Regions from separate parts of the Streptomyces ambofaciens ATCC 23877 genome, predicted to be linked through region 2. Evidence: predicted binding sites of a transcription regulator. Region 2 holds the regulator's gene; each other region holds the start of a gene.
What was found. The regulator HrcA, encoded in region 2, represses chaperone genes, less so after heat shock. The targets are predictions, from matches to a motif close to TTNGCACTCNGNNNNNCNGAGTGCNAA.
Positions count from the first base shown of each region.

Region 1: the regulator HrcA is predicted to act here: its motif matches at 5,654-5,680, upstream of groL (chaperonin GroEL).
Region 3: the regulator HrcA is predicted to act here: its motif matches at 1,940-1,966, upstream of groES (co-chaperone GroES).

Region 1 is NZ_CP012382.1:3,621,470-3,631,267, forward strand. Features, by position in the region: gene SAM23877_RS16055 (PTS transporter subunit EIIC) at 1-313, shown strand, start outside; gene SAM23877_RS16060 (hypothetical protein) at 261-830, shown strand; gene SAM23877_RS16065 (carboxylesterase/lipase family protein) at 898-2,412, opposite strand; gene SAM23877_RS16070 (NADH:flavin oxidoreductase) at 2,491-3,621, opposite strand; gene groL (chaperonin GroEL) at 3,866-5,491, opposite strand; gene SAM23877_RS16080 (cold-shock protein) at 5,865-6,068, opposite strand; gene SAM23877_RS16085 (MoaD/ThiS family protein) at 6,507-6,782, opposite strand; gene thrC (threonine synthase) at 6,779-8,080, opposite strand; SAM riboswitch class I at 8,098-8,245, opposite strand; gene SAM23877_RS16095 (glucosyl-3-phosphoglycerate synthase) at 8,384-9,328, shown strand; gene SAM23877_RS16100 (alpha,alpha-trehalose-phosphate synthase (UDP-forming)) at 9,403-9,798, shown strand, end outside.
Region 2 is NZ_CP012382.1:2,720,338-2,730,135, forward strand. Features, by position in the region: gene dnaJ (molecular chaperone DnaJ) at 12-1,145, opposite strand; gene hrcA (heat-inducible transcriptional repressor HrcA) at 1,146-2,162, opposite strand; gene SAM23877_RS12250 (MBL fold metallo-hydrolase) at 2,325-3,059, shown strand; gene SAM23877_RS12255 (DUF3097 domain-containing protein) at 3,094-3,897, shown strand; gene hemW (radical SAM family heme chaperone HemW) at 4,036-5,265, opposite strand; gene SAM23877_RS41175 (SpoIIE family protein phosphatase) at 5,305-7,833, opposite strand; gene SAM23877_RS12270 (AMP-dependent synthetase/ligase) at 8,192-9,798, opposite strand, start outside.
Region 3 is NZ_CP012382.1:4,798,123-4,807,920, reverse strand. Features, by position in the region: gene groL (chaperonin GroEL) at 1-1,364, opposite strand, end outside; gene groES (co-chaperone GroES) at 1,485-1,793, opposite strand; gene SAM23877_RS21610 (polysaccharide deacetylase family protein) at 2,143-2,862, opposite strand; gene SAM23877_RS21605 (polysaccharide deacetylase family protein) at 2,859-3,728, opposite strand; gene SAM23877_RS21600 (class I SAM-dependent methyltransferase) at 3,891-5,072, shown strand; gene SAM23877_RS21595 (RNA polymerase sigma factor) at 5,090-6,340, opposite strand; gene SAM23877_RS21590 (YciI family protein) at 6,385-6,741, opposite strand; gene SAM23877_RS21585 (LCP family protein) at 6,849-7,904, opposite strand; gene SAM23877_RS21580 (LacI family DNA-binding transcriptional regulator) at 8,147-9,196, opposite strand; gene SAM23877_RS21575 (hypothetical protein) at 9,384-9,641, opposite strand; gene tsaD (tRNA (adenosine(37)-N6)-threonylcarbamoyltransferase complex transferase subunit TsaD) at 9,638-9,798, opposite strand, start outside.

The sequences.
Region 1 (9,798 bases), 900 kb from region 2:
CCTCACCGCCTGCGTGGGCGGAGCGGCGGGCGGCGCGTTCGTCGGCCTGTTCGCGATGCTCGGCACCGACGTGGGGGCGACGGCGATCGGCCCGTCCGGCTGGGCGCTGTTCCCGCTCCTCGCGGGCGGCGGGGGCTGGGCGGCGACGGCGGGGGTGTACGGCGGCGGGCTGCTCACCGGGTACGCGGTCGGCTTCGCGGCGACGTACTTCTTCGGTCTGGACGAGGGCGCCGGCCGTGCCGTGTGCGACGCTGGGGAGCATGAACCACGCCCAGCTGACCGCCCTGGGCCGCGCCCTGCGTCTCCTCGGTGAGCACGGCGAGGCCCTGACCGCCGACACGCCGGACGCCAAGCTGCACGAGGTCCGTGCCGACCTGAAGCGCGCGCTGGACCAGCTGGAGGAGAGTGTCACGGCGGCGGCCCCCTCCACCCGCTGCCCCGAGCACCCGAACGGCCCGGTGGACCAGGCCGCTCCCGACCTCTGCCTGCTCTGCGAGACCCGGCGCCGCGCCGCCCGCCGCGCCGAGTACAACGGCGGCCCGCTGCCCGCCCGGCCCACCGAGCCGGTCCCGTCCCGGTACGGGATGCGCGGCGACCGCCCGCAGCCCCAGCAGCGCTGGCTGCCCGAGCTGTGGAACGGGCAGGCGTGGCAGCTGTGCGGCACCCCGCGCCGCGACCGCCGCGAGGCCGAGCTGTACATCGCGGCCCAACTGCGCGCGCCCCGCGCGGCCATGGCGTACCGCCTCGTCCACGAGTTCACTGACTACGAGGTGCTGCGGGTGTGGGGGACGCCGGTGCGGGTGGACGTCGAGCCGATGGGCGGCCTCTGAGCCGTCCGCGTGCGGCACTGACCCGAAGCGGCCCGGACCGGGGCCCGGGCCGCGTTCGCCGAGCGTCTCAGGAACCCTGGCAGAGCGGCAGCGCCGCGAACTCGTGGCCCTCCCACAGGCGGCGCGAGGCCTCCTCCGGGTACGGCACGACGGCCGGCTCCGCGTCCAGGACCTGGACCAGGCGCCGGTCCGTGTCGTAGGCGGGCCAGCCCGGGTCGCCGGTGCGCGCGAACGCCGTCCAGGAGGAGCGGAAACGGGACGACAGGGCCAGCGCCTCGGGGGACGGCGCCGTACCGGCGAACAGCAGCAGCCCCAGGTCCGCCTCGAAGGTGCCGAAGAGGAGGGGGACGTCCAGGGCGTGACAGGCGCCGAAGGCACCGCCGCTGCCCGGGGCCGCCCAGGTCAGCTCGTAGACGTGCGCCCGGCCGCCGCCCGCGAGGTGCGCCTCGGCCAGGTGCAGCGAGGGCATGCCGAACAGCCAGTCGGTCTGGACGCGTTCGTAGAGCTCGTTCGCGGACGCGTCGGGGTACGCGGCGCGGTAGGCCGCCTCGCCACCCGGCGCGTACAGGGCGAGGGCCGCGCTCGCGCGGTCGTCGCTGATCCGGCCGAGCTTGCCCGCCATGGCGGTGAACAGGCGGTTCTCGTCACGGTTGTGGCCGACGACCAGGTCGACGTCCCGGGACGCGCCGGACGCCAGCGCCTGCCACGGCGTGGTCCGCAGCACCTCGCCGTCGACGACCGGCGAGTACGGGGTGACCGTGGGCGCGGCCCGGCCCCAGCGGGCGACCTGGCCGGGCATCTTCGGGGCGAGGGACTGCCCCGCCTTGACCAGCTGCTCCGGGTCCACGGCCGCCAGGTCGGCGACGGTGGGGCGCAGGCCGATCTCGGCGGCCAGGGCGGTGCCGATGTCACGGGCGAGCTCGGCGGAGAAGAACGTGCCCGGCACGCTCTGCGCGACGGCCCGCCGGAACAGTCCGGCCGCGCGGTCCATGGCCAGCAGGGAGGCGACGGAACCGGCGCCCGCCGACTCGCCGAAGACGGTCACCTGGTCCGGGTCGCCGCCGAACGCGGTGATGTTCTCCCGCACCCACTCCAGCGCGGCCACCTGGTCGAGCAGGCCCCGGTTGGCGGGGGCGCCCTCGATGTGGGCGAAACCCTCCATGCCGACGCGGTAGTTGAAGGTGACGACGACGAGGTCGCCGTCGACGGCTATGCGGCGGGCGTCGTAGCCCGGGCTGCCCGAGTGGCCGAGCTTGTAGGCACCGCCGTAGATCCACACCATCACCGGGCGGCGGGCGGCCGGGTCGGGGGCGGGGGTCCAGACGTTGACCGTGAGCCAGTCCTCGCCCCCGGAGTGGGTGCCGGCCGGGCCCGCCAGGCCCAGGTCCTGCGGGGGCGGCGGGCCGAAGGCGTACGCGTCGCGCGTCCCGTCCCAGGGGCGGGCGGGGCGCGGGGCGGCGAACCTGCCCGGACCCACCGGGGCCTCGGCGAAGGGGATGCCGCGAAAGACGGTCAGGCCGTCCGAGGTCTGTCCGCGCACCGCGCCGCAGTGGGTGCGCACCACGGGTCCGGTCGTGCTCATCGATCACTCCTCACTGGTTACCGCAGGCCGTACGCCAGTTGGTGATCTCTGGACCCTACGCCGTGGTGCGCACGGCGCTCAGCTGAGGGTCTTCATCGACGCCGCGTCGTACGGGGCGAGCGCGTCGAACCGGCCGGAGAGGATCTTCTCGGCCCACTGGGGGTCCTGGAGCAGCGCACGGCCGACGGCCACGAGGTCGAACTCGTCGCGCTCCATGCGGTCGAGGAGGTTGTCGAGGCTGCCGACGGGGGCGCCCTCGCCCAGGAAGGACTTGGTGAAGTCGCCGTCGAGGCCGACCGAGCCGACCGTGATGGCGGGCCTGCCGGTCAGCTTCTTGGTCCAGCCGGCGAGGTTGAGGTCGGAGCCGTCGAACTCCGGGCGCCAGTAGCGGCGGGTGGAGGCGTGGAAGGCGTCGACGCCGGCCGAGGCGAGCGGGGCGAGGATGGCCTCCAGCTCCTCCGGCGTCGTGGCGAGGCGGGCGTCGTAGGCCTCCTGCTTCCACTGCGAGTAGCGGAAGATCACGGGGAACTCGGGCGAGACGGCGTCGCGCACGGCGGCCACGATCTCGGCGGCGAACCTGGTGCGGGAGACCGGGTCGCCGCCGTAGGCGTCGGTGCGGCGGTTGGTGCCGGCCCACAGGAACTGGTCGACGAGGTAACCGTGGGCGCCGTGGATCTCCACGCCGTCGAGGCCGATGCGCTCGGCGGCGGCCGCGGCCTCGGCGAAGGCGCCGATCACGTCGTCCAGGTCGCGCTGCGTCATCGCCTTGCCGGTGACCTCGTCCTCGCCGATGCGCAGGCCCGAGGGGCCGACGGCGGGGGCGTCGGCGAAGGGCGGCTCGCCCTGCTTGCGGACCATGCCGATGTGCCACAGCTGGGGCACGATCGTGCCGCCCGCCGCGTGCACCGCCTCGGCCACCTTCGCCCAGCCGGCCAGCTGCTCCTCGCCGTGGAAGCGCGGCACGCGGTCGCTCTGCCCGGCGGACTCGTGGCCGACGTAGGTGCCCTCGGTGACGATCAGGCCGACCCCGGCGGCGGCACGGCGGGCGTAGTACGAGACCACGTCGTCGCCGGGGACGCCGCCCGGGGAGAACATCCGGGTCATCGGCGCCATCGCGATGCGGTTCGGCACGGTCAGGCCGTTGATGGTGGCGGGGCGGGCGAGGACGCTGGCGGCGCGCGAGGCGGCGTCGGGGGCGGTGACGGTCACGTGGGGGCTCCTCTGGAGGTACCGGTCAGTATGTGCATGCGCATGCACCACACCCGGGCCAACAGGCCCCGCCGTCGCGCGCATTCCGGCCCCACCCCATGAGTGGCCCAGGTCACAGCCCCCTGCCGTCGGGCCGACGGCGCGGAAGGAGCCGGGGACGCACCCGGGAAACGCCCGAGGGCGGCACTCCCCTGTCGGGGAGTGCCGCCCTCGGTCCGTAGGACGGTTGATCGACCGGAGCCGATCAGAAGTCCATGTCACCGCCCGGCATGCCGCCCGGGGCGCCGCCCGCGGCGGCCTTCTCCGGCTTGTCGGCGATGACGGCCTCGGTGGTGAGGAACAGCGCGGCGATGGAGGCGGCGTTCTGCAGGGCAGAGCGGGTCACCTTCGCCGGGTCGATGATGCCCTCGGCGATCATGTCGACGTACTCACCGGTCGCGGCGTTCAGGCCGTGGCCGACGGTGAGGTTGCGGACCTTCTCCACGACGACGCCGCCCTCGAGACCACCGTTGACGGCGATCTGCTTGAGCGGGGCCTCCAGGGCGAGCTTCACGGCGTTGGCGCCGGTCGCCTCGTCACCCGTCAGCTCCAGCTTCTCGAAGACCTGGGAGGCCTGGAGCAGGGCCACGCCACCACCGGCGACGATGCCCTCCTCGACGGCCGCCTTCGCGTTGCGAACGGCGTCCTCGATGCGGTGCTTGCGCTCCTTGAGCTCGACCTCGGTGGCGGCACCGGCCTTGATGACGGCCACGCCGCCGGCCAGCTTCGCCAGGCGCTCCTGGAGCTTCTCGCGGTCGTAGTCCGAGTCGCTGTTCTCGATCTCGGCGCGGATCTGGTTGACGCGGCCGTTGACCTGGTCGGTCGAGCCGGCGCCGTCGACGATGGTGGTCTCGTCCTTGGTGATGACGACCTTGCGGGCGCGGCCCAGGAGGTCCAGGGTCGCGTTCTCCAGCTTGAGGCCGACCTCCTCGGAGATGACCTCGCCGCCCGTGAGGATGGCGATGTCGCCGAGCATGGCCTTGCGGCGGTCGCCGAAGCCCGGGGCCTTGACGGCGACGGACTTGAAGGTGCCGCGGATCTTGTTGACGACCAGGGTCGACAGGGCCTCGCCCTCGACGTCCTCGGCGATGATCAGCAGCGGCTTGCCCGACTGCATGACCTTCTCCAGGAGCGGCAGCAGGTCCTTGACGTTGCCGATCTTGGAGTTGGCGATCAGGATGTACGGGTCGTCGAGCGACGCCTCCATACGCTCCATGTCGGTGGCGAAGTACGCCGAGATGTAGCCCTTGTCGAAGCGCATACCCTCGGTGAGCTCCAGCTCCAGACCGAAGGTCTGGGACTCCTCGACGGTGATGACGCCTTCCTTGCCGACCTTGTCCATGGCCTCGGCGATGAGCTCGCCGATCTGGGTGTCGGCGGCGGAGATGGAGGCCGTGGAGGCGATCTGCTCCTTGGTCTCGACGTCCTTCGCCTGCTCCAGCAGGGCGGCGGAGACGGCCTCGACGGCCTTCTCGATGCCGCGCTTCAGGGCCATCGGGTTGGCGCCGGCCGCGACGTTGCGCAGGCCTTCCTTGACCAGGGCCTGGGCGAGAACGGTCGCGGTGGTCGTACCGTCACCGGCGACGTCGTCCGTCTTCTTGGCGACTTCCTTGACCAGCTCGGCGCCGATCTTCTCGTACGGGTCCTCGAGCTCGATCTCCTTGGCGATGGAGACACCATCGTTGGTGATCGTGGGGGCGCCCCACTTCTTCTCGAGGACGACGTTGCGGCCCTTGGGGCCGAGCGTCACCTTGACGGCGTCCGCGAGCTGGTTCATGCCGCGCTCGAGGCCGCGCCGTGCCTCCTCGTCGAACGCGATGATCTTGGCCATGTGAAGTGGTCCCTCCAGGACTGGGGGTGATTCCTTCGGACCGCGCCCGCGCCCGCGACGGACGGCTCGCCGGCCTCGTGGTTCCTTCCCCACCCGGCCTGCGGGCCTCACCGACCCGGTCCTTCGTTGTCACTCTCACCTTCAGAGTGCTAACGCCAATGATTAGCACTCGCCCCCATCGAGTGCAAGCGCCTTCGGGGGATCGGCCCGGCGGCTCAGCCGCCCGCGAACACCGTTTCGGCCCCCGCGCGGGCGGCTCGCGGACCGACCGCGAACCGGCCGCGGACAGCCCACGGACAGCCCGAAGGGCCCGCACCTCCGGGGAGGTGCGGGCCCTTGGAGAAGAACCGTTCGCTTTCGGTGGCCGGACGTCTCAGGCGCTGAGGCGAACCATGTCGGCCTGCGGGCCCTTCTGACCCTGCGAGATCTCGAACTCGACCCGCTGGCCTTCTTCGAGGGTGCGGTAGCCGTCCATCTGAATCGCGCTGTAGTGGACGAAAACATCCGCACCACCGTCGACCGCGATGAAGCCGTACCCCTTCTCCGCGTTGAACCACTTGACGGTGCCCTGAGCCATGCCTAACTCCCCTATTACTGGCCCTTGCACAGATCCGCACTTCGCGGACCCGGGTCAGACCTCGCCCCCCACGACTGGGGGCGTGCGCCGGAACGCGTCGACCGCGGCTGAATGTATCTGTCCAACTGCCGTCTGCAACAGGTCAATCGGACGAGAAATCTGGACGCACCCGGTCCGGAATGTGGCGAGAATTCGCCTGAATTCGGGTCAAGTCGGGGCACACAAAGGGAACAAAAGCCGCGAAATACGCCCACACTTTGGCTACATCTTGTCGGGCGCTGGGCAGGAATTCGAGATTCCCGATCTTTCGATCGGGAGCGCGTTCCCCAACTCTACCGCGCTCAATCCCATGGAATTGCCCCCTCCGCTTCTCTCACGGAGGGGGCAATTCGATGAACTCTGCGTTACGTCAATTACCGATGGTAACGGTGGGGCGGGTCAGCCGCCGGCGACCGCGGGGATGATCGAGACGCCCGCGCCGTCCGGGGTGGCGGTCTCCAGGCCCTGCTCGAAGCGGACGTCGTCGTCGTTGACGTACACGTTGACGAAGCGGCGCAGCTTGCCCTGGTCGTCCAGGACGCGGGCGGCGATGCCGGTGTGGTTCTTCTCCAGGTCGGCGATGACCTCACCGAGGTTCGCACCGTCGGCGGCGACCTCGGCCTTTCCACCGGTGTAGGTGCGCAGGATGGTGGGGATGCGAACGGTCACGCTCATGCGAGGCCAGCCTCTCGGAAGGAGTCCAGGTTCGGGCGGATGGTGGTGGTGAGTCCGGTGCCGGCCACCGCGTCCAGCGTCTTCAGACCGTCGCCCGTGTTGAGGACGACGGTGGTGAGCGTCGGGTCCAGGACGCCGTCCTCGATCAGCTTCCTGGTGACGCCGACCGTCACGCCGCCCGCCGTCTCGGCGAAGATGCCCTCGGTGCGGGCGAGCAGCTTGATGGCGTCGACGACCTGCTCGTCCGTCACGTCCTCCACGGCGCCGCCGGTGCGGCGCGCGATGTCGAGGACGTAGGGGCCGTCGGCCGGGTTGCCGATCGCGAGGGACTTGGCGATGGTGTCCGGCTTCTGCGGGCGCACGACGTCGTGGCCGGCCTTGTAGGCGGTGGACACCGGCGAGCAGCCGGCGGCCTGGGCGCCGAAGATCTTGTACGGCCGGTCCTCGACGAGACCGAGCCTGATCAGCTCCTGGAGCCCCTTGTCGATCTTCGTGAGCTGGGAGCCGGAGGCGATGGGCACCACGAGCTGGTCGGGCAGCCGCCAGCCGAGCTGCTCGCAGATCTCGTACGCCAGCGTCTTGGAGCCCTCGGCGTAGTACGGCCGCAGGTTGACGTTGACGAAGCCCCAGCCCTCGCCGGCCGGGTCGCCGATCAGCTCGGAGCAGAAGCGGTTCACGTCGTCGTAGTTGCCCTCGATGCCGACGAGCTCTCCGCCGTAGACGGCGGCCATGACGACCTTGCCCTGCTCCAGGTCGTGCGGGATGAACACGCAGGAACGGAAGCCGGCGCGGGCGGCGGCGGCGCCGACGGCACCCGCGAGGTTGCCGGTGGAGGAGCAGGAGAGGGTGGTGAAGCCGAAGGCGCGGGCGGCCTCGATGGCCTGCGCGACGACGCGGTCCTTGAAGGAGTGCGTCGGGTTGCCGGAGTCGTCCTTGACGTAGAGACCGCCGGTGACGCCGAGCTCGCGGGCGAGGTTGTCGGCCTTGACGAGCTTGGTCCAGCCCGGGTTGATGTTCGGCTTGTCGGCCACGTCGGCGGGGACGGGCAGCAGCGGGGCGTAACGCCAGATGTTCGCGGGTCCCGCCTCGATCCGCTTCCGCAGCTCCTCGGTGTCGTAGGCCGAGAAGTCGTAGGCGATCTCCAGCGGGCCGAAACACTCCTCGCAGGCGAAGACCGGGCCGAGCGGCACGCGGTGACCGCACTCGCGGCAGGAGAGCGCCGCGGCGGGGCCCAGGTCGACGGAGCCGGCGGGAGCGGCGGAGGGGGTGGTGGTGCTTTCGGCGGTCTGCACAGCCATGGAGGCGAGGCCCTTTCTCCTCATCTTCCTCACGACGCATCTCGCCGTGAGACGGATTTGGCACCTTCCCTAGCCGGGAGCCTCGCCACGTCTGCGTGACAAGAACCGGCTGGAGGGTTGCCGGGGCTTCAACGGGCCGTATCCCTCTGCCCCTCTGGATGAGCGGTATTCGATTGTTGTGCGGTGCGCGCGGCGACCCCGGCATGCGGTGGCCCCACGCGTTGTTCAAGACTGTAACCGAAGGCCAGGGCGGTTGAGACAGTCGTCCGTACCGCGAGATGGATCACAGAGGAGCCACCGACCGTGCTGGAAGAAGTCGAGCGCTGGCTGGGCGCACGCTCCTGGTCCGTGACGGACCGGCCCCTCCAGCAGCTCCTGACGGCCAAGCACGCCACCGGCCAGACGGTGAGCGTGGTGCTCCCCGCCCTGGACGAGGAGGCGACGGTCGGCGACATCGTCACGGTGATCCGGCGGGAGCTGATGGGGCGCGACCCGCTCGTCGACGAGGTCGTGGTGGTGGACTCCGGGTCGAGCGACCGCACGTCGGCGGTGGCCGCGGCGGCGGGCGCCCGGGTCGTGCACCGCGACGCGATCCTCCCCCGCATCCCGGCCGTCCCCGGCAAGGGCGAGGTGCTGTGGCGCTCGCTGCTGGTCACCGGCGGCGACATCGTCTGCTTCGTCGACGCCGACCTGCGGGAGTTCTCGGCCGACTTCGTCTCCGGGATCGTGGGCCCGCTGCTCACCGACCCGGACGTGCACCTCGTCAAGGCCATGTACGACCGTCCGCTCGGCGCCGCTCCCGGGCAGGGCGGCCGGGTCACCGAGCTGATGGCCCGCCCGCTGCTCAACCTGCACTGGCCGCGGCTGGCCGGCTTCGTCCAGCCGCTGGGCGGCGAGTACGCGGCCCGCCGCTCGCTGCTCGAACGGCTGCCCTTCCCCGTCGGGTACGGCGTCGAGCTGGGCATGCTGGTCGACGCCCTGCACCTGGTGGGTCTGGACGGCCTGGCCCAGGTCGACGTCGGGGTCCGCAGGCACCGGCACCAGGACGGCCAGGCCCTGGGCCGGATGTCCGCCGCGATCTACCGCACCGCCCAGCTCCGGCTGGCCCGCGGCCACCTGGTCCGCCCGGCCATCACCCAGTTCGAGCGGGGCGCCGCCGGTTTCGAGCCGCGCACGTACGCCGTGGACACGGAGGAACGCCCCCCGATGACGGAGATCGCGGAGTACGCGGCCCGGAGGGTGGCGTGAATCTCGGCCGGACCCGCGCGGATGTGCCGGCGGGCCACGTTTGAGGGTTCGGGGGCCGGGCTAGGTTGAGGCGTATGGCTTCAACCTTCGGTGCTGCTCAGGTGCTGGTCGCCTCCAATCGGGGGCCCGTCTCGTACGAGGTGCGGGAGGACGGTTCGCTGCACGCCAAACGCGGTGGTGGCGGGCTGGTCTCGGGACTGTCGGCCATCGGGCCCGACGCGGGGGCGCTGTGGGTGTGCTCCGCGCTGAGCGACGGCGACCGCGAGGCGGTGCGGCGCGGGGTGGGCGAGGACGGCGTGCGGATGCTGGACGTGCCGGCCGACGTGCACGCGGACGCGTACAACGGGATCGCCAACTCCGTGCTGTGGTTCGTGCACCACATGCTCTACCAGACCCCCCTGGAGCCGGTCTTCGACGCGGAGTTCCGGCGGCAGTGGGCCTCCTACGAGGCGTACAACCGGGCCTTCGCC
Region 2 (9,798 bases):
CGGCGCCCGGATCAACGCCCGTTGAAGGCATCCTTCAGACGGGAGAACAGCCCCTGCTGCCCCGGCTGGAACTGCCCCTGGGGGCGTTCCTCGCCGCGCAGCTTGGCCAGCTCGCGCAGGACGCGCTCCTGCTCGGTGTCGAGCTTGGTGGGCGTGGTGACCTCGACGTGCACGATGAGGTCGCCCCGGCCACCGCCGCGCAGGTGGGTGACGCCGCGGCCGTGCAGCGGGATCGACTGGCCGGACTGGGTGCCCGGGCGGATGTCGACCTCCTCCACGCCGTCGAGGGTCTCCAGCGGCACCTTGGTGCCGAGGGCCGCCGCCGTCATCGGGATGGTGACCGTGCAGTGCAGGTCGTCGCCGCGGCGCTGGAAGGTCGAGTGCGGCAGCTCGTGGATCTCGACGTACAGGTCGCCGGCGGGGCCGCCGCCGGGTCCGACCTCGCCCTCGCCCGCGAGCTGGATACGCGTGCCGTTGTCGACACCGGCCGGGATCTTCACGGTCAGCGTGCGCCGGGAGCGCACCCGGCCGTCGCCCGCGCACTCCGGGCACGGGGTCGGGACCACGGTGCCGAAGCCCTGGCACTGGGGGCAGGGCCGGGAGGTCATGACCTGGCCCAGGAAGGACCGGGTGACCTGCGAGACCTCACCGCGGCCGCGGCACATGTCACACGTCTGGGCCGAGGTGCCGGGGGCCGCGCCCTCGCCGTTGCAGGTGTTGCAGACGACGGCCGTGTCGACCTGGATGTCCTTCGTCGTGCCGAAGGCGGCCTCGTCCAGCTCGATCTCGATGCGGATCATCGCGTCCTGGCCCCGGCGGGTGCGCGAGCGCGGTCCGCGCTGCGACGCCGTGCCGAAGAACGCGTCCATGATGTCCGAGAAGTTCCCGAAGCCACCCGCGCCGAAGCCGCCCGCGCCGCCGCCGGCCTGCGAGAGGGGGTCGCCCCCGAGGTCGTAGACCTGCTTCTTCTGCGGGTCCGACAGCACCTCGTAGGCGGCGTTGATCTCCTTGAACCGCTCCTGGGTCTTCGGATCGGGGTTGACGTCCGGGTGCAGCTCGCGGGCGAGCCTCCGGAACGCCTTCTTGATCTCGTCCTGGGAAGCGTCGCGGCGCACGCCGAGTACGGCGTAGTAGTCCGTGGCCACCTACGACTCCGCCAGGATCTGTCCGACGTACCGTGCCACTGCGCGTACCGCTCCCATCGTTCCCGGGTAGTCCATGCGGGTCGGTCCGACCACGCCGAGCTTGGCAACCGCCTCGCCGCCCGAACCGTAGCCCACCGACACGACGGACGTGGAGTTGAGTCCCTCGTGGGCGTTCTCGTGACCGATACGGACGGTCACGCCCGGATCCTTCGCCTCGCCGAGCAGCTTGAGGAGCACGACCTGCTCCTCCAGCGCCTCGAGGACGGGTCGGATCACCAAGGGGAAGTCGTGCCCGAAGCGGGTCAGATTGGCGGTGCCGCCGATCATGAGCCGCTCCTCGTTCTCCTCGACCAGCGTCTCCAGCAGGGTGGAGAGCACGGTGGAGACCGTACCGCGATCCTCGGCCTCGAAGGCCTCCGGCAGATCCTCGAGCAGGCTCGGGACGTCCGTGAAGCGACGTCCGGCGACCCGGCTGTTGAGCCGCGCGCGCAGGTCCGCCAGGGACGACTCCCCGAAGGGCGCCGGGCAGTCGACCATCCGCTGCTCGACCCGCCCGGTGTCCGTGATCAGCACCAGCATCAGGCGCGCGGGCGCCAGCGCCAGCAGCTCCACGTGCCGCACGGTCGAGCGGGTCAGCGACGGGTACTGCACGACGGCGACCTGCCGGGTCAGCTGCGCGAGCAGCCGCACCGTACGGGCCACCACGTCGTCGAGGTCGACGGCGCCCTCCAGGAAGTTCTGGATGGCGCGCCGCTCGGGCGCGGTCATCGGCTTGACGCCGGCCAGCTTGTCGACGAAGAGCCGGTAGCCCTTGTCGGTCGGGATGCGCCCGGCGCTGGTGTGCGGCTGGGCGATGAACCCCTCGTCCTCCAGGGCCGCCATGTCATTGCGCACGGTGGCCGGGGAGACGCCGAGGTTGTGCCGCTCGGTGAGGGCCTTGGAGCCGACGGGCTCCTCGGTGCCGACGTAGTCCTGGACGATGGCGCGCAGCACCTTCAGCCTGCGTTCACTGAGCATCGCGCACACCTCCAGAAGTCGTCCGCCCGGTGTTCCTCCTGGCACTCACCGTTGACGAGTGCCAGACTTCCCCGGCCCAGTGTACGGCCGTGGGGTACGCCCCCGGCAAGGCCGGTGCCACGCGGCCGTGCGCGCGGGTGCCGCACCGCTAGCGTCGTCGTCGTGACGGTGACTTGGGAAGACCTGGGATGGGAGCGGCTGGCGGCCGGGGTGGGCCGGTGCCGGCTGCCGGTGTGGGACTGCACGGCGGGGCTGGTCGTCGGCGCGGGCGCGGCACTGCTCGTGGACACCGGGTCGAGCCTCGGCGAGGGTGCCCGGCTGCGTGCGCGGGCGGAGCGGCTCGCCGGTCACCGTGTGACGCATCTCGCGCTGACCCACCCGCACTTCGACCACGTCTTCGGCGCGGCGGCGTTCGCGGGCGTGGAGGTCCACGGCGCGGCGGGCATCGGGGCGGTGCTCGCGCGGGGCGGACAGGGGCGGGAGGCGCTGCTCTCCGACGCGGTGGCCGAGGGGCTGGACGCGGGGGCGGCCGAGGAGGCGGCCGACGCGCTGGTCCGCGTCCACCGCGAGGTCGCCGGCGAGTGCGCGCTCGACCTGGGCGGCGGCCGGCGGGTGCTGCTGGCCGACGTGGGGCCGGGGCACACCGGCCAGGACCTCGCGGTGCTGGTGCCGGGCGACCCCCCGGTCGTGTTCTGCGGCGACCTGGTCGAGGAGTCCGGCGAGCCGCAGGCGGGCCCGGACGCCGTGCCCTCACGCTGGCCGGCCGCCCTGGACCGGCTGCTCGCCCTGGGCGGTGCGGACGCGCTGTACGTGCCCGGCCACGGAGCGGTGGTGGACGCGGCGTTCGTCCGGTCCCAACGGGAGGCGCTGGCCGCGCGTTTCGGCGTGTCGCGCTGATCACGGGCGGCGGATTCCTCGTATCGTCCTCAGAATGCGCCAGTACTCCGCCGACCTGACCCCTCCGTGGAAGAAATCGCAGCCGGTACCGGAGGTCCCGGCCGACCCCGGCCTGGTGGTCGAGGAGCCCGGCACCGGGTTCTGCGGGGCGGTGACCGGCTGCGAGGCGGGCACGGTGACCCTGGAGGACCGCTTCGGCAAGCGCCGGGCCTTCCCGATGGAGCCGCGCGGCTTCCTGCTGGAGGGGCGGGTGGTGACGCTGGTGCGACCGTCGTCCGGTCCGGCACGGCCCACGCGTACGGCGTCCGGCTCCGTCGCCGTTCCCGGCGCGCGCGCCCGGGTGGCCCGTGCCGGGCGGATCTACGTCGAGGGGCGGCACGACGCCGAGCTGGTCGAGAAGGTGTGGGGCGACGACCTGCGCATCGAGGGTGTCGTCGTGGAGTACCTGGAGGGCGTGGACGACCTGCCGTCGATCGTCGCCGAGTTCGCGCCGGGGCCGGACGCGCGGCTGGGCGTCCTGGTGGACCACCTGGTGCCGGGATCCAAGGAGTGGCGGATCGCGCAGGACGTGACGAGCGAGCACGCGCTGGTGGTGGGCCACCCCTACATCGACGTCTGGGAGGCGGTGAAGCCGGCGTCGGTCGGCATCGAGGCCTGGCCCCGGGTGCCGCGCGGGCAGGACTGGAAGACGGGGGTGTGCCGGGCACTGGGGTGGCCGTCCGAGAACACCGGGGCGGTGTGGCAGGCGATCCTGGCGCGGGTGGGGTCGTACAAGGACCTGGAGCCCGAGCTGCTGGGAAGTGTGGAACGTCTCATCGATCACGTCACCGCACCCTGAGCGCCGTCCCGTCGTCGGCGGAGGCGACCGGCAGAGGCGACCTGGCGGACTCTCTCCACCGCCGCGGAGACGGTCCGTCGATGAGCTCGTCCCCTCGGCCGAACGGTTCCCGCTCCCCGCCGACGCGGGGATCGACCCCTAGTCCACCAGGTCCCGCACCACGGCGTCCGCGAGCAACCGCCCCCGCAGGGTGAGCACCGCGCGCCCGTCCTCGTACGGCCCCTCCTGGAGGAGCCCGTCCGACAGCGCACGGCGCGAGGCCGCGAGGCCCTCCTCCCTGAGCAGGGTCAGCGGCGCCCCCTCGCGGAGCCGCAGCTCCAGCAGGATGCGCTCCACGCGGCGGTCCTCGTCCGTGAGGATCTCCCGGCCGGCTCCCGGGGAGCGCCCCGCCGCCAGGGCGCCCGCATACGCCCCCGGGTGCTTCACGTTCCACCAGCGCACCCCGCCCACGTGGGAGTGGGCTCCCGGCCCGGCGCCCCACCAGTCGGCGCCCCGCCAGTACAGCTCGTTGTGCAGGCAGCGCCCGGCCTCCGACGTGGCCCAGTTCGACACCTCGTACCAGTCGAAGCCCGCTGCCGACAGCCGCTCCTCCGCGATCAGGTACCGGTCGGCGTGGACGTCGTCGTCGGTCATCGGGACCTCGCCGCGCCGGATGCGGCGGGCCAGCTGGGTGCCCTCCTCGACGATCAGGGCGTACGCGGAGACGTGGTCGGGTCCGGCGCCGAGCGCGGCGTCGAGGGTCGCGCGCCAGTCGTCGTCGGACTCACCGGGAGTGCCGTAGATCAGGTCCAGGTTGACGTGGTCGAAGCCGGCCGCGCGGGCCTCCGCGACGCACGCCTCCGGGCGGCCCGGGGTGTGGGTGCGGTCCAGCACCCTCAGAACGTGCTGCCGCGCGCTCTGCATGCCGAACGAGACCCGGTTGAAGCCGCCCTCCCGCAGGGTGGCGAGGTACGCCGGGTCGACGGACTCGGGGTTGGCCTCCGTCGTCACCTCGGCGTCCGCGGCGAGGCCGAACTCCTCGCGGACCGCCCCCAGCATCCGTACCAGGTCGTCGGCGGCCAGCAGGGTGGGCGTACCGCCGCCGACGAAGACCGTGCGGACCTCGCGGGGGTCGTCGCCGAGGACCTTGCGGGCGAGACGGACCTCGTCGACGAGCGTCTGCGCGTAGTTGTCCCGGGAGGCGAGGACGCCGCCGGTGCCGCGCAGCTCGGTGGCGGTGTAGGTGTTGAAGTCGCAGTATCCGCAGCGGGTCGCGCAGTACGGGACGTGCAGGTAGAAACCGAGGGGTCGGTCGGCGGCGGCGAGCGCGGACGCCGGGAGGGCGCCGTCGGAGGGGACGGGTTCGCCGTCGGGCAGTGCGGAGGGCATGCGTTCCATTGTCCCGCACCCGCCTCGTGCCCCGGGCCGTCACTCCGCCTGGAGCACCAGCAGCGCCAGATCGTCCTCCGGGGGCCGGGCCCCGAACTCGTGCACCAGCCGCTTGATGCGCTCCGCGACCAGGCCGGCGCCGAGCCCCGCGCATCCGGCGAGCGCCTCCGCGAGCCCGTCCCCGTCGTCGAACTGGCGGGAGCCGCTGCGCCGCTCGGTGACCCCGTCCGTGACGCACAGCAGGGTGTCGCCGGAGCTCAGGTCGAAGGTCTCGCTGGTGTACGTCGCGTCCTCGACGACCCCGAGCAGCGTCTGCGGCTGCGCGACCGCGTGGACGGTGCCGTCGGGCCCGAGGAGCAGGGGCAGCGGGTGCCCGGCGGAGGCCAGGGTGCAGCGCACGCCCCCCGCGAAGGGGACCAGCTCGCCGTAGAGGAGGGACAGGAAGCGGGTCTGCGGTCCGTCGCCCGGGGCAACCGGACGGCCGCCGACGGCGACCAGGGCGCGCGCGGCGGCGTCGGCGGCCTCGGTGGCGTCGTCGAGGAGCAGCTGGTTGAGGCGGTCGAGGACGTCGGGGACGCCGTACCCCTCGCGGGCCAGCAGCCGCAGCCAGGGCCGGGCGAGCCCGATGACGACGGCGGCCTCGGGGCCCTTGCCCTGGACGTCGCCGACGGCGAAGCACCAGCGGCCGTCGCCGGCCGGGAAGAGGTCGTAGAAGTCGCCGCTGGGGCCGCCCTTGTCGCACGGTTCGTAGACGAGGGCGCTGCGCACGCCGGGGATCTCCGCGACGGCACCGGGCAGCAGGCCGCGCTGCAGGACGGCGCTGATGGTGGCCTGCCGGGCGTACTGGCGGGCGGCGCCGATGGCGAGCGCCACCCGGCGACTGAGATCCTCGACGAGGCCGCTGATCTCGTCGGGGAAGCGGGAGGTGCCGGACCGTCCGATGACCAAGGTGCCCAGCGGCCGGCCGCCCGCGACCAGGCGGTAGGCGAGCGCGGCGCCCTGCGCGCCGTCCGCGCCGAGCCCCTCCGCGGGCCAGGGGTGGTCGACGGGGCCGGAACGCCACGGGTCGCGCGGGCGGGGCGGGTCCTTCTCCAGGACCCGGCGCAGCTCCTCGATGTGGCTCTCGCTGCCGTGCCAGACGCGGGCCAGCCGCGCGCCGACGGCCGAGCCCGGGTCGTCGCTCCACGCCCCCCGGCCGAGGGACTCGTCCTCCAGCCACACGGCGCACCAGTCGGCGAGCCGCGGCACGATCAGCTGGCCGGTGAGGGAGGCGACCAGGTCCTCGTCGAGTTGGCCGGCCAGGAGGTCGGAGGCCTCGGCGAGGAAGGACAGGGCGCCGCGTCCCAGCCACTCCCGGTCGCGGAGGCCGCGCGGTCCGGCGGCCGCCTCCACGTCCCACCAGAACGGCCACTGCGGGGGGTGCGACCGGTCGGCGTCCCCCTCGCGCCCCGGGTGCTCCGGTGCCTCCCCCGGCCCCGTCGAACCGACCCCCGGGCCGGGCGGGGCGCCTTCCGCGCCGGGCGAGGTGCTTTGCGGGGCGGGCGGGGTGACTTGCGGGGCGGACGGGGTGACACGCGGGGCGGGCGAGGTCCTTTGCGGGGTGGGCGAAGTGCCGTCCGGGCCGGACCGAACGCCCTTCGGCCCGCGTCGGCCGCCCTCCGTACCGGACGGGAGGATCTCGATCGGAGCATCCGACGGTCCCCGCGAATCCGACGGGCCGCCCGTCGGGCCTGGCGGGACGCCCCCCGTGTCCGGCGGGACGCCGTCCGTGTCCGGCGGGACGCCGTCCGGGCACTCCGGTCCGCCCGGGGAGTCCGGGACGCCGGGGACATCCGGGGCGTCCGGGCCCCCCGGGGCGGGCGAACCCTGTGCGCCGTGTGCGCTGTGTGCGCCGTGCGGGCCGTGCGGGCCGTCCGGACCATGCGGGCTGTGCTGGCCGTCGGCACCGTCCCTTCCCTTCGTGCCGTACGGGCGGTCCGAGCCGTCCCGGCCTCCCAGGCCGTCCCCGCCGACCGAGCCGTCCGCGGCGGTGCGGACGTCCGGGGCGGTGCGGACGTCCGGGGCGGTGCGGACGTCGGGGGCGGTGCGGACGTCGGGGGTCGGCGGGCCGTCCGGGCTCTCGGGCCTCTCTCCCGCTTCCGCGACCGGCGTACCGCCGCGCCGCCACCCCCGTCCCCCGGCGTACGCCTCGGTCTGCTCGGTGACGTCGGTGCCGGCCGCCGGCAGCCGCGCCCATACCGTCTTGGTGCCCGGCCGGTACGTGATGCCCCAGGCCTCCGAGAGCGCGGCGACGAGCCGCAGGCCGCGTCCGTACTCGGCGATCTCCTGCGGTGTCTCGTGATGGCCGCCCCGAGGCGCGCGGGAGGGGTGGTGGTCCGTGGCCTCGACGACGAGGGTGCCCGTCTCCTCCAGCCGGCAGACCACCTCGACGTCGGTGCCGGCGTGGACGACGGCGTTGGTGACCAGCTCGCTGACCGCCACCAAGGCGTCGGCGACGAGGTGCTCCGTCAGCTGGTCCGTGCCGGGCAGGCCGAGCGAGGACCAGTCGGCCAGCGCGTCCCGCACCATCTCGCGGGCCGCGCCCGGCGCCAGGGAACTTCCGAGCAGGGTCACGTGCGCCAGCGCACACCCCGGGACTGACGCCTCGGCAGCGTGCGCCGGCGCCCCGCTTGCGCGGGAGACGGTCTCCCGTTGCGTAGGAATGGCCCCCATGGACGGCTCCCCGGGCAGTTCGTGCGAGTACTTCGCAGTCGATGCCGACAGAGTGACAGACCGAGCCCGTCCATAAGCGCCGAGTTACCGAAGTCGGCCGCCACGAGTGAGAACCGTGCTAGGCGAACGCTCGAAGACGGCCCGAAGAGGTCCCCTAGAGGTCCCGAAGACGGACAGGTCCGGGCATCGGCCGGGCGGACGCGGCGCACGCCCCCTACGCCTCGCGGGAGCCCTCGTACATCTCCTCGATCAGGTGCTTGTACTCCCGCTCCACGACCGGTCGCTTCAGCTTCAGGCTGGGGGTGATCTCCCCGTGCTCGACGTCGAGGTCGCGGGGCAGCAGACGGAACTTCTTGACGGTCTGCCAGCGCTGGAGACCCTCGTTGAGCTGCTTGACGTAGCCGTCGACCATCTCGACGGTCACGGGCGCCGCGACGACCTCGGCGTAGGACTTGCCCTCCAGGCCGTTCTCCTTCGCCCACTCCATGATCGCGATCTCGTCGAGGGCGATGAGCGCCGTGCAGAAGTTCCGGTCGGCGCCGTGGACCAGGATGTTGGAGACGTAGGGGCAGACCGCCTTGAACTGGCCCTCGACCTCGGCCGGCGCGATGTACTTGCCGCCGGAGGTCTTGATCAGGTCCTTCTTGCGGTCGGTGATGCGCAGGTAGCCGTCGGGCGAGAGCTCGCCGATGTCGCCGGTGTGGAACCAGCCGTCGCTCTCCAGCACCTCGGCGGTCTTCTCGGGCAGCTGGTGGTAGCCCTCCATGATGCCGGGGCCGCGCAGCAGGATCTCGCCGTCGTCCGCGATGCGCACCTCGGTGCCGGGCAGCGGCTTGCCGACCGTGCCGGTGCGGTAGGCCTCGCCGGGATTGACGAAGGACGCGGCGGAGGACTCGGTGAGGCCGTACCCCTCCAGGATGTGGATGCCGGCGCCGGCGAAGAAGAAGCCGATCTCCGGGGCGAGGGCGGCCGAGCCGGACACGCAGGCCCGCAGGCGGCCGCCGAAGGCCTCGCGGATCTTGGCGTAGACGAGCTTGTCGGCGACGGCGTGCTTGGTGCGCAGGCCGGCCGGGGCGCTCGCGGTGCCGGTGCGCTTGAAGTTGTCCTGGGTGACCTTCGCGTACTCGCGGGCGACCCCGGCGGCCCACTGGAAGATCTTGTACTTGGCTCCGCCGCCGGCGCGGGCCTTGGCGGCGACGCCGTTGTAGACCTTCTCGAAGATGCGCGGGACGGCCGCCATGTAGGTCGGCTGCACGACCGGCAGGTTCTCGATGATCTTGTCGACGCGGCCGTCGACGGCGGTGACGTGACCGGCTTCGATCTGGCCGGAGGTGAGCACCTTGCCGAAGACGTGCGCGAGGGGCAGCCACAGGTACTGCACGTCGTCCTTGGTGACCAGGCCGGTCGCGGCGATCGCCTTCGCCATGTACGACCAGTTGTCGTGCGGGAGACGCACCCCCTTGGGGCGGCCGGTGGTGCCGGAGGTGTAGATGAGGGTGGCGAGCTGGTCCTTGGTGAGCGCGCCCACCCGCTTCCTGACCAGCTCCGGGTCCGCCTCCAGACGGGCCGCACCCCGGCGCTCCAGGTCGTCGAGGGTCAGCACCCAGTCCTCGCCGGTGTCGGCACCGGTCGCGTCGACCACCACGACGTGGGTGAGCTCGGGCAGCTCGCCGCGCTTCTCCCTCGCCTTGGCGAGCTGGGCGGCGTCCTCCGCGATCAGGACCCTGCTCTCGGAGTCGGAGAGGATGTACGCCGACTCCTCGGCGTTGGTCTGCGGGTAGACCGTGGTCGTCGCGGCGCCCGCGCACATGATGCCGAGGT
Region 3 (9,798 bases), 2.1 Mb from region 2:
GCGATCCAGCGCAGCGGCTCGACGGCGGCGCGGCGGACGACCGCGACACCGGTGGCCTCGTCGCCGGTCTTGCCGAGGTTGCCCTCGAGGACCTTGACGGCGTGGACCAGCGCGGAGCCACCACCGGAGACGATGCCCTCCTCGACCGCGGCGCGGGTCGCGGAGATGGCGTCCTCCAGACGGTGCTTGCGCTCCTTGAGCTCCACCTCGGTGGCGGCGCCGACCTTGATCACGCACACGCCGCCGGCCAGCTTCGCGAGGCGCTCCTGGAGCTTCTCGCGGTCCCAGTCGGAGTCCGTGGACTCGATCTCGGCCTTGATCTGGGCGATACGGCCCTCGACCTCGTCACGCTTGCCGGCACCGTCGACGATCGTGGTGTCGTCCTTGGTGACGGTGATGCGGCGGGCGGTGCCGAGCACCTCGAGGCCGACCTGGTCGAGCTTGAGGCCGACCTCCTCGGAGATGACGGTGGCGCCGGTGAGGACGGCCATGTCCTGCAGCATCGCCTTGCGGCGGTCGCCGAAGCCGGGGGCCTTGACGGCGACCGCGTTGAAGGTGCCGCGGATCTTGTTGACGACGAGGGTGGAGAGGGCCTCGCCCTCCAGGTCCTCGGCGATGATCAGCAGCGGCTTCGAGGCGCCCGCCTGGATGACCTTCTCCAGCAGCGGCAGCAGGTCCCCGATGGAGGAGATCTTGCCCTGGTTGATGAGGATGTAGGGGTCGTCGAGGACGGCCTCCATGCGCTCCTGGTCCGTCACGAAGTACGGCGACAGGTAGCCCTTGTCGAAGGCCATGCCCTCGGTGAAGTCCAGCTCCAGACCGAAGGTGTTGGACTCCTCGACGGTGATGACACCGTCCTTGCCGACCTTGTCCATGGCCTCGGCGATGAGCTCGCCGACCTGCTGGTCCTGGGCGGACAGCGCGGCCACGGCGGCGATGTCGGACTTCTCGTCGATCGGGCGCGCGGTCGCGAGGAGGTCCTCGGACACGGCGGCGACGGCCGCGTCGATGCCCTTCTTCAGCAGCGCCGGGGAGGCACCGGCGGCGACGTTGCGCAGGCCCTCGCGGACCAGGGCCTGGGCCAGCACGGTGGCGGTGGTCGTACCGTCACCCGCGATGTCGTTGGTCTTGGTCGCCACCTCCTTCACCAGCTGCGCGCCGAGGTTCTCGTACGGGTCCTCGATCTCGACCTCGCGGGCGATCGTGACACCGTCGTTGGTGATGGTGGGGGCGCCGAACTTCTTGTCGATGACGACGTTGCGGCCCTTGGGGCCGATCGTCACCTTGACCGTGTCGGCAAGCTTGTTGACGCCGCGCTCGAGGGCGCGACGGGCGTCCTCGTCGAACTTCAGGATCTTCGCCATGGGAGCGTGAGCCCTCTTCCGGAAAACTTGGGGGTTATACGGCACTGCGCCCCGGGCGCCCGGCTTGAGAAAGTTAGCGGGAGCCAGGGGCGCAGCTGGAAAGCAAGGTGCTTCGGTGAACTACTTCTCGATGATCGCGAGCACGTCGCGGGCCGAGAGGACGAGGTACTCCTCGCCGTTGTACTTCACCTCGGTGCCGCCGTACTTGCTGTAGAGCACGACGTCGCCGACGCTCACGTCGAGCGGAAGGCGGTTGCCGTCCTCGAAGCGGCCCGGACCGACGGCCAGGACGACGCCCTCCTGGGGCTTCTCCTTGGCGGTGTCCGGAATGACCAGGCCCGAGGCCGTGGTCTGCTCGGCGTCGAGCGGCTGGACCACAATGCGGTCCTCGAGCGGCTTGATGGCAACCTTGGAGCTGGTGGTCGTCACGATCCGACCTCCCCCTTCGGAGATCTCACGGGGTTAACTGTCTGAGGTGGCGACCAGGTCGATCCGTCGTCGCGGGTGCCGGACCTGCCCGTCGCTGTGTTGGCACTCTCCAGTGGTGAGTGCCAGAGCCGAGACTATGACCGCGATTAGCACTCGGTCAAGCGGAGTGCCAATGCCTGCGGCGCGTCGGGCGGGTTTTCGTACGAACGCCGGTCCATGGAGGCACCCCGCGTCGGCGCCTGGGTCGCTGGGGCCGCGCCCCCCGGCCCCCCTTTCGGCCTGAACGGCCTCGTCCTCGAAACGCCGGACGGGCTGGAACGGCCGGCCGGGAGGGAAACGCCGGCCGGGGTCAGAGGTAGTCCTCCAGGCGCCCCACCCTCAGCCCCTGCTCCTCGATCGCCTCCAGCAGACGCGCCGTACGGTCGCTCAGGTCCCGGCCCGACGGGTCGTCCGGCGCGACGGTCACGATGTCGCCGGGGTGGAGCCGGTGCTCGCCGCGGGTGTAGGTGAGGGCGCCGTCGGCCTCCAGGGACGCGCGCCACAGGACGACCGCCGTGATGCCGCAGCCGGCGGCGGCGCGCAGGGTCGTGGTGTCGTACGTGCCGTAGGGCGGGCGGAAGAGGTGGGGGCGGACGCCGAAGCGGGCCGTGAGCTTGGTCTGCTGGCCGCAGATCTCGGCGCGCTGGCCCGCGTGCGGCAGCCCGCGCAGGGAGCGGTGGTCCAGGGTGTGGTTCTGCAGGCTCGCGCCGACCGAGCGCAGCCGGGCGAAGTGGCCGTAGGCGGGTCCGGCGACCGTGTCGGTGAGGAACAGGGTGACCGGCAGGCGCCGTTCGCGGATCAGGGCGGCGAGGCGCGGGTCACGCTCGGCGCTGTCCTCGAAGGTGAGGAAGACGACCCGGTCGGTGGTGCGGACGTGGTCCACGACGGGCGGCAGGTTCTGCCCCCGGTCGCCGCCCTGGGCGGGCTCGCCGGCCGCCGGGTGCTGTGCGGGGCCGGCGAACTGGGCGCAGCCGGTGAGGAGTGCGGCGGCCAGGGCGGCCCCGGCCGTCCGGAACCGCCCGCGCCTCACAGGTAGTCCTCCAGCCGGGCCACCGCGTATCCCTCGGCGGTGACCTTGTCGAGGAACGCGCGGACCATGTCGCGCATGGTGCCGTCCCAGTCGTCCTCGCCCCGGAAGTGGGTGAGGACGATGTCGCCGGGGTGGATCTCCCGGTCCCACTCGCGGTAGTCCCAGCGGTCGGCGAAGACCTCCTCGTTCCAGATCGGGACGTACTCGATGCCGCACGCCTTGGCCGCCCGCAGGGTGTCGCGGTTGTAGTTGCCGAAGGGCGGGCGGAAGAGGGTCGGGCGGCTGCCGTAGCGCTTCTCGATCACGTCCTGCATGCCGCAGATCTCGCGCTTCTGCTCGGCGTAGGACAGGCCGGGAAGGTAGGGGTGGTGGAGGGTGTGGTTGTTGAGGGTGACGCCCCGGTCCTGCATCTCCTTGAAGTAGCCGTAGTCCTCCTTCACCAGGTAGTCGCTGAGGAAGGCGGTGTACGGGATCCGCAGTTCGCTCATCATCCGCAGGAACGCCCGGTCCTTCTCGGCGCCGTCGTCGATGGTGAGGAAGACGATCTTCTCCTTGGTGGGGATCGTGGTGAAGACCGGCGGGAGGTGCTCCTGGCCGGTGACCTCGAACCCCTTGCGCGCCTTGATCTGCGGCTTCTTCGCCGGGGGCGGCGGGGCCGTCAGCGGGACCTTCTTCAGGTTCCAGCGCTTGGCCGCGGCGACCCGGGCGGCCTGGGCCGCGCGCAGCTTGGACGCGTAGGCGTCGAGCGCGCGGGCGGGGGGCGCCTGGAGGGGCTGCTGGCCGGAGGCGCCGTGGACCTCGGAGGCGTCCTGCGCACAGCCGCAGGCGAGGGCGGCGACGGCGAGCGCGGCGACACCGCCGCGCAACCGGAGTCCGGGGGAAGACGTCCGGAAGGCGCGGGACGTCCGGCTTTTGTCATTTTGTACGACTGCTCGCATGGTGCCGGATCCTCGCAGTCCGCGACCGCGGAACCCCGCCCGACACCGCGCCGGGAGCGCACCGTCCACCGACTGGCCCACAATGTCCCGGTGAACGACCTCGACGCCCTCCTCGCCCTGCTCACCCCCGAGGGCCGCGCCCTCCTCGACGAGGTGCGCGGCACCGACCCGGCGCGGGAGCTTGCCGTCGCCACCCGGCTGCGGCGCACGCACCCGGCCGAGCTGGTGTCCGCGGCGCTCGGGCAGGCGCGGCTGCGGCAGCGGGCGGTGGCGAAGTTCGGGGACGAGGACGCCGGGCGGATGTACTTCACGCCCCACGGGGTGGAGCAGTCGACCCGGGCGAGCGTGGCCGCGTACCGGGCCGGGCGGATGGCGGCCCTCGGCGTGACCTCCGTCGCCGACCTGTGCTGCGGGATCGGCGGCGACGCGATCGCGCTGGCCCGCGAGGGCATCCGGGTGCTGGCCGTGGACCGGGACCCGGCGACGGCCGCGGCGGCCCGCGCCAACGCCGAGGCGCTGGGCCTGGGTGAGCTGATCGAGGTGCGCGAGGCGGATGTCACCGAGGTGGACACCGCCGGGTACGACGCCGTGTTCGTCGATCCCGCCCGGCGGGGCGGGCGGGGCCGCGTCTTCGACCCCGAGGCCTACTCGCCGCCCCTGTCCTGGGCGGTCCAGGCCGCCCGTACGGCCGCCCGCGCCGCCGCGCTGAAGGTGGCGCCCGGGATTCCGCACGAGGTGGTGCCGCCGGACGCCGAGGCCGAGTGGATCTCCGACGGCGGGGACGTGAAGGAGGCGGTGCTGTGGTTCGGCACCGCGCCGAGGACCGTGCGCGCCACGCTGCTGCCGGGGCCCCGCACCCTGCTCGGCACCGGCCTGCCCGACCCGGAGGTCCGCACGCCCGGCCGGTACCTGTACGAACCGGACGGCGCCGTCATCCGCGCCCACTTGGTCGCCGAGGTCGCCCAGGAGCTGGACGGCGGGCTGATCGACCCGACCATCGCCTACGTCACCGCGGACGAACTGCGGCCGACGCCGTACGCCACCGCCTATGAGATCACCGACCTGATGCCCTTCAACGTCAAGAAGCTGAAGGCGCTGCTGCGGGAGCGCCGGGTCGGCACGCTGACCGTGAAGAAGCGCGGCTCGGCGGTCGAGCCGGAGGAGCTGCGGCGCAAGGTCAAGCCGCAGGGGCCGAACGCGGCGACGGTGTTCATGACCCGGGTCGCCGGGGCGCCGACGATGCTGATCGGGCACCCGGCGGGCAGATCCTGACCCCCTGGTCGCACTCCCTAGCCGCACTCCCGCGCCCGGCGGGCCAGCAGCTCGCGTTCGCGCGCGTTGCGGGCCAGCGAGGCGGCGCGCTCGAACTCGGTGCGCGCCTCCGCTCCGCGGCCGAGGCGCAGCAACAGGTCGCCGCGGACGCTGGGGAGCAGGTGGTAGTCGCGCAGGGCGGGTTCGGCGGCGAGGGCGTCGACGAGGGCGAGTGCGGGGGCCGGTCCCTCGGCCATGGACACGGCGACCGCGCGGTTGAGGGCGACCACCGGGGACGGGGTGCGGGCCGCGAGCAGGCCGTAGAGCGCGGCGATGCGCGGCCAGTCGGTCTCCTCGTACGTGACCGCGGTCGCGTGGCAGGCGGCGATGGCGGCCTGGAGGACGTACGGGCCAGGGGCGCCGGAGCCGGTGGTGCGGGCGCGGTCGAGGGCGGTGATGCCGCGGGCGATCAGCATGCGGTTCCAGCGGCGGCGGTTCTGGTCCCTGAGGAGCACCGGTGCCCCGTCGGGGCCGGTGCGGGCGGCCGTGCGGGACGCCTGCAGCTCCAGCAGGGCGGCCAGGCCGTGCACCTCGGGCTCCTTCGGCATCAGGGCCGAGAGCACGCGGGCCAGCCGCAGGGCGTCCTCGCACAGGGCCGGGCGGAGCCAGTCGTCGCCGGCGGTGGCGGCGTAGCCCTCGTTGAAGATCAGGTAGATGACCTCCAGGACCGAGCCGAGACGGGCCGCGCGGTCGGGGCCGTAGGGCACCTCGAAGGCGATGTTCCTCGTGGCCAGGGTGCGTTTGGCGCGCACGATGCGCTGCGCGACGGTCGGCTCGGGGACCAGGAAGGCGCGGGCGATCTCGGGCGTGGTCAGGCCTCCGAGCAGACGCAGCGTGAGGGCGATGCGGGCCTCGGCGGACAGCACCGGGTGGCAGGCGGTGAAGACCAGCCGCAGCAGGTCGTCGTCGATGTCCTCCGGATCGGCGGGTTCGGCGGGCGGCGGCGCCGCGGCGGGCAGTTCGCGGCCGACCTCCGCGAGTTTGCGGGCGTAGGTCTCCCGGCGCCGGATCAGGTCGACGGCGCGGCGCCGGGCGGTGGCCATGAGCCAGGCGCCCGGGTTGTCGGGCACACCGTCCCTGGGCCACTGTTCCAGGGCGGCGACCAGTGCGTCCTGGGTGAGTTCCTCGGCGATGCCGACGTCCCGCACCAGGCGGGCCACGCCGGCGATGACGCGGGGCGACTCCAGCCGGAAGACGGTTTCGAGGGCCTCGGTGGGCTGTGGTTCCACAGCCCACCATGCAACACCCTCGGGCGGGCGGGGGCGAACTCCGATCAGCCCTCCATCAGTTCCCGCACCTCGCAGGTCACCGTCCAGTGCTCCTCGTGCACCTTGAGGAAGCGCTTGGTCCACTCGATCGCCTCGGCCTTGTCCTTGGCCTGGAGGAGCGAGTAGCCGCCGACGACCTCCTTGGTCTCGGTGAAGGGGCCGTCGGTGACGGACAGCCGGCCGCCCTCGTAGTGGACGCGGGTGCCCTCGGCGGTCGGGGTCAGCCCGGCGGTGTCGAGCAGGACGCCGGCCTTCGTCATCTCCTCCATCAGCTGCTCCATGCGCTGCACCAGCTCGGGGCTGGGGCCGCCGGACAGGGCGTCGCTCTCCTCGATCCGGATCAGGGACAGGTAGCGGGGCATGGTGACTCCTCGGGTTCGGTGGCCGGGTTCCTCCCGGCCTCTCACCCCCTGCGTCGAACGGGACACCCCTGGATCGACAGTCACCGGGGAATCTCCCGGGAGAATTCTCAGCGCAGCGATTCCCACAGGTCGCCGGCGTCCGGTTCCCGGGCCACCACCCGGTTGGCGTCCCAGGGGGCCGGCTCCACCGGCATCGTCACGGTGCGCACGTCGTCCGCCGACAGGCCCCCGAGGCTCCGTCCGAGGCTCGTCAGCTCACCCAGCGAGTCCAGGCCGGTGTCGGTGGTGAGGCTGCCGGTGACCGCGTCGGCGACCTGGTAGAGCCGGGCGGGGTCGCCGAGCAGGTCGGTGCCGGAGATCCGCTCCAGCAACGCCTTGACCAGCTTCTGCTGGAGCTCTATGCGGGCGAGGTCGCTGCCGCCCTCCAGTCCGTACCGGGTGCGGGCCAGCCCGAGGGCCTCGGTGCCGTCGAGGTGGTGGGTGCCGGCCTCCAGGCGGAGGTGGCTCTTGTCGTCGTCGATGTCCACGTCGGTGGTGACGGTGACCCCGCCGAGCGCGTCGACCAGCTCGGCGAAGCCGGAGAAGTCGATCTCGACGTAGTGGTCCATGCGGACCCCGGTGAGCGTCTCGACGGTCTTGACGGCGCAGACGGGCCCGCCCAGGGCGTAGGCGGAGTTGAACATCGCACCGCTCGCCTCCCGGGTCTGCTCGCCGGACGGCAGCGGGCAGGACGGGCGGGTGACGAGCGTGTCCCGGGGGATGCTGACGACGGTGGCGGCGGTCCGGCCCGCGTCGAGGTGGACGACCATCGCCGTGTCCGAACGGGCCCCCTCGCTGTCGCCGCCGCCCAGCTCCTGGTTCTCCTCACCGCCGCGCGAGTCCGAGCCGAGGACCAGGATGTTCAGGGCGCCGGTGGGCACCGGGGACCCGGAGGGCGAGGCGGAGGGGGCGGCGACGGGCCGCGCGGGGCGGTCGTCGCCCAGCGCCCCGTTGATGTCGACGCTGCGGATGTTGCCGTTCAGGTGCCAGTAGGCCCAGCCCGCCGCGGCCACCCCGAGCAGCAGCGCGCCGGCCAGGGCGAGCCCGGCCGCCTTCAGCCCTCTCGAACGCCCACGGAGCCCGCTCCGCCCGCCCCGCGCACTCCGCGCGTCCCGCGCAGCCATGCGTCCGCCCCCGCCCGTGCCGGTCCCGTTCGCGTCCCCACGCGAATGCCCCATCGCCAGGAACATAAGTCCGAATTGTTGGGAGCGGGGACACACGGGCCGACATTCTGCGGAAATTCTCAGACTTCTGAGGATGCCGAGAGCCACCGAAAGACGCCGAGGGCCGCCGTGAGGCACCCGGGAGCGCCGAAGGATGCCGCGGCGTGTCGAACGTTTCGTCCGGTGGGCCGATCCGGTCTCGGTCAGACGGCGGGCGGTGCCGTGCTGCTGCGCACCTCCAGGCTGGTGGCCAGCTCCACCCGGGTCGCCGCCGCGGAGCCGTCGTCGCGCCCGAGGTCCAGGACCAGCCGGGCCGCCGCCTCGGCCATCTCCATCAGCGGCTGCCGTACGGTCGTCAGCGGCGGCCCCACCCAGCGGGCCACCGGCAGGTCGTCGAACCCGACCACGCTCAGGTCCTGCGGGATGCGCAGGCCCAGCTCGCGCGCGGCCTCGTACAGGCCGAGCGCCTGGAGGTCGTTGCCGGCGAAGACGGCGGTCGGCCGGTCGGGGCGGCGCAGCAGGGCCAGGCCCTGCCGGTAGCCGGCCTCGTGGTGGAAGTCGCCGGTCACGATCAGGTCCGGGTCGACCGGCAGCCCGGCCGTCTCCAGCGCGGCCCGGTAGCCGTCCACGCGGGCGCGGCTGCACATCATCCGGGTGGGTCCGCTGATCGCGCCGATACGGGTGTGCCCCTGCTCGACCAGGTGCCGGGTGGCGGCGAGCCCGCCCTGCCAGTTGGTGGCGCCGATGGACGGCACGTCGGCGCCCGGGTCGCCGGCCGGGTCCATCACCACGAACGGGATGGAGCGGCTGGTGAGCAGCGCCCGCTGGGACTCGTCGAGGTCGGACAGGACGAGGATCACACCGTGCGGACGGCGGGCGGCCACCTGGTCGGCCCAGGTCCGGCCGGGGGTGAGGCGCCCCGCGCTCTCGGAGAGCACGACACTGAGCCCCGTGTCCCGCGCCACGTTCTCCACACCGCGGATGACCTCCATCGCCCAGGCGCTCTCCAGCTCGTGGAAGACCAGGTCGATCAGGGGCGAGCGGGTCGCCTCGGCGCGCCTGCGCCGGTAGCCGTGGTCGCGCAGCAGCTCCTCCACGCGGGCCCGGGTCGCGGGGGCGACGTCGGCGCGGCCGTTGAGGACCTTCGAAACAGTCGGCGCCGACACACCGGCTTCGCGCGCGATCTCGGCGAGGGTCGCGGTCTGCGCGGATCGCCGTTGCGTCCGGGTTTCAGCGGGCTGCGGGGATGTCATGGCGGCGATCGTAACCCTGTGGGGCTCTCTGACGCAGTCTTCGGTTGTCCATGAGCCCTCCGATCATTCGCCCTAGGAAGCGAAACATTCGATCCGGGACAGCCGCACGCCGCTCATGAACGGAAGGGGCTCCCGATCCCGAGGCGTTCACGTCCGCGAGGGGACGCGGGGCTCGCGACCTCGCGGGTCAGTCCTCGGCCACCGACTCGAACCGCCACCGGTGCACGGCCCGCGTGACCAGGTCCCCGTCCGGCTCGGGAACCTCCGGCAGCTCGGCGTCGTAGGCGGCGTCCCACCAGGTGATGACGAGGACCCGGTCCTGCGGGGCGCGCAGGACCTCCCGGCGCAGGGGGGCGCCGCCGAGCGGCTGTGCGCGGACCCAGGCCAGCAGGTCCCCGCCCCGGCCGGGCACGGCCCGCGCCTCCCACATCAGCGCGACGGTCACGAGTAGAGGTTCTCCTTGCTGACCTCGTGCACGTGGTCGTGCCCGTGCGCACCGCCGTGCCCGTGCGCGTGACCGGCGCCCGGCACGTGCGGGTCCGTCACCGGCAGCGAAGAGTCCGCCGAGAGGTCCCAGTCGGACGCGGCCCGGCCCCGGGCGA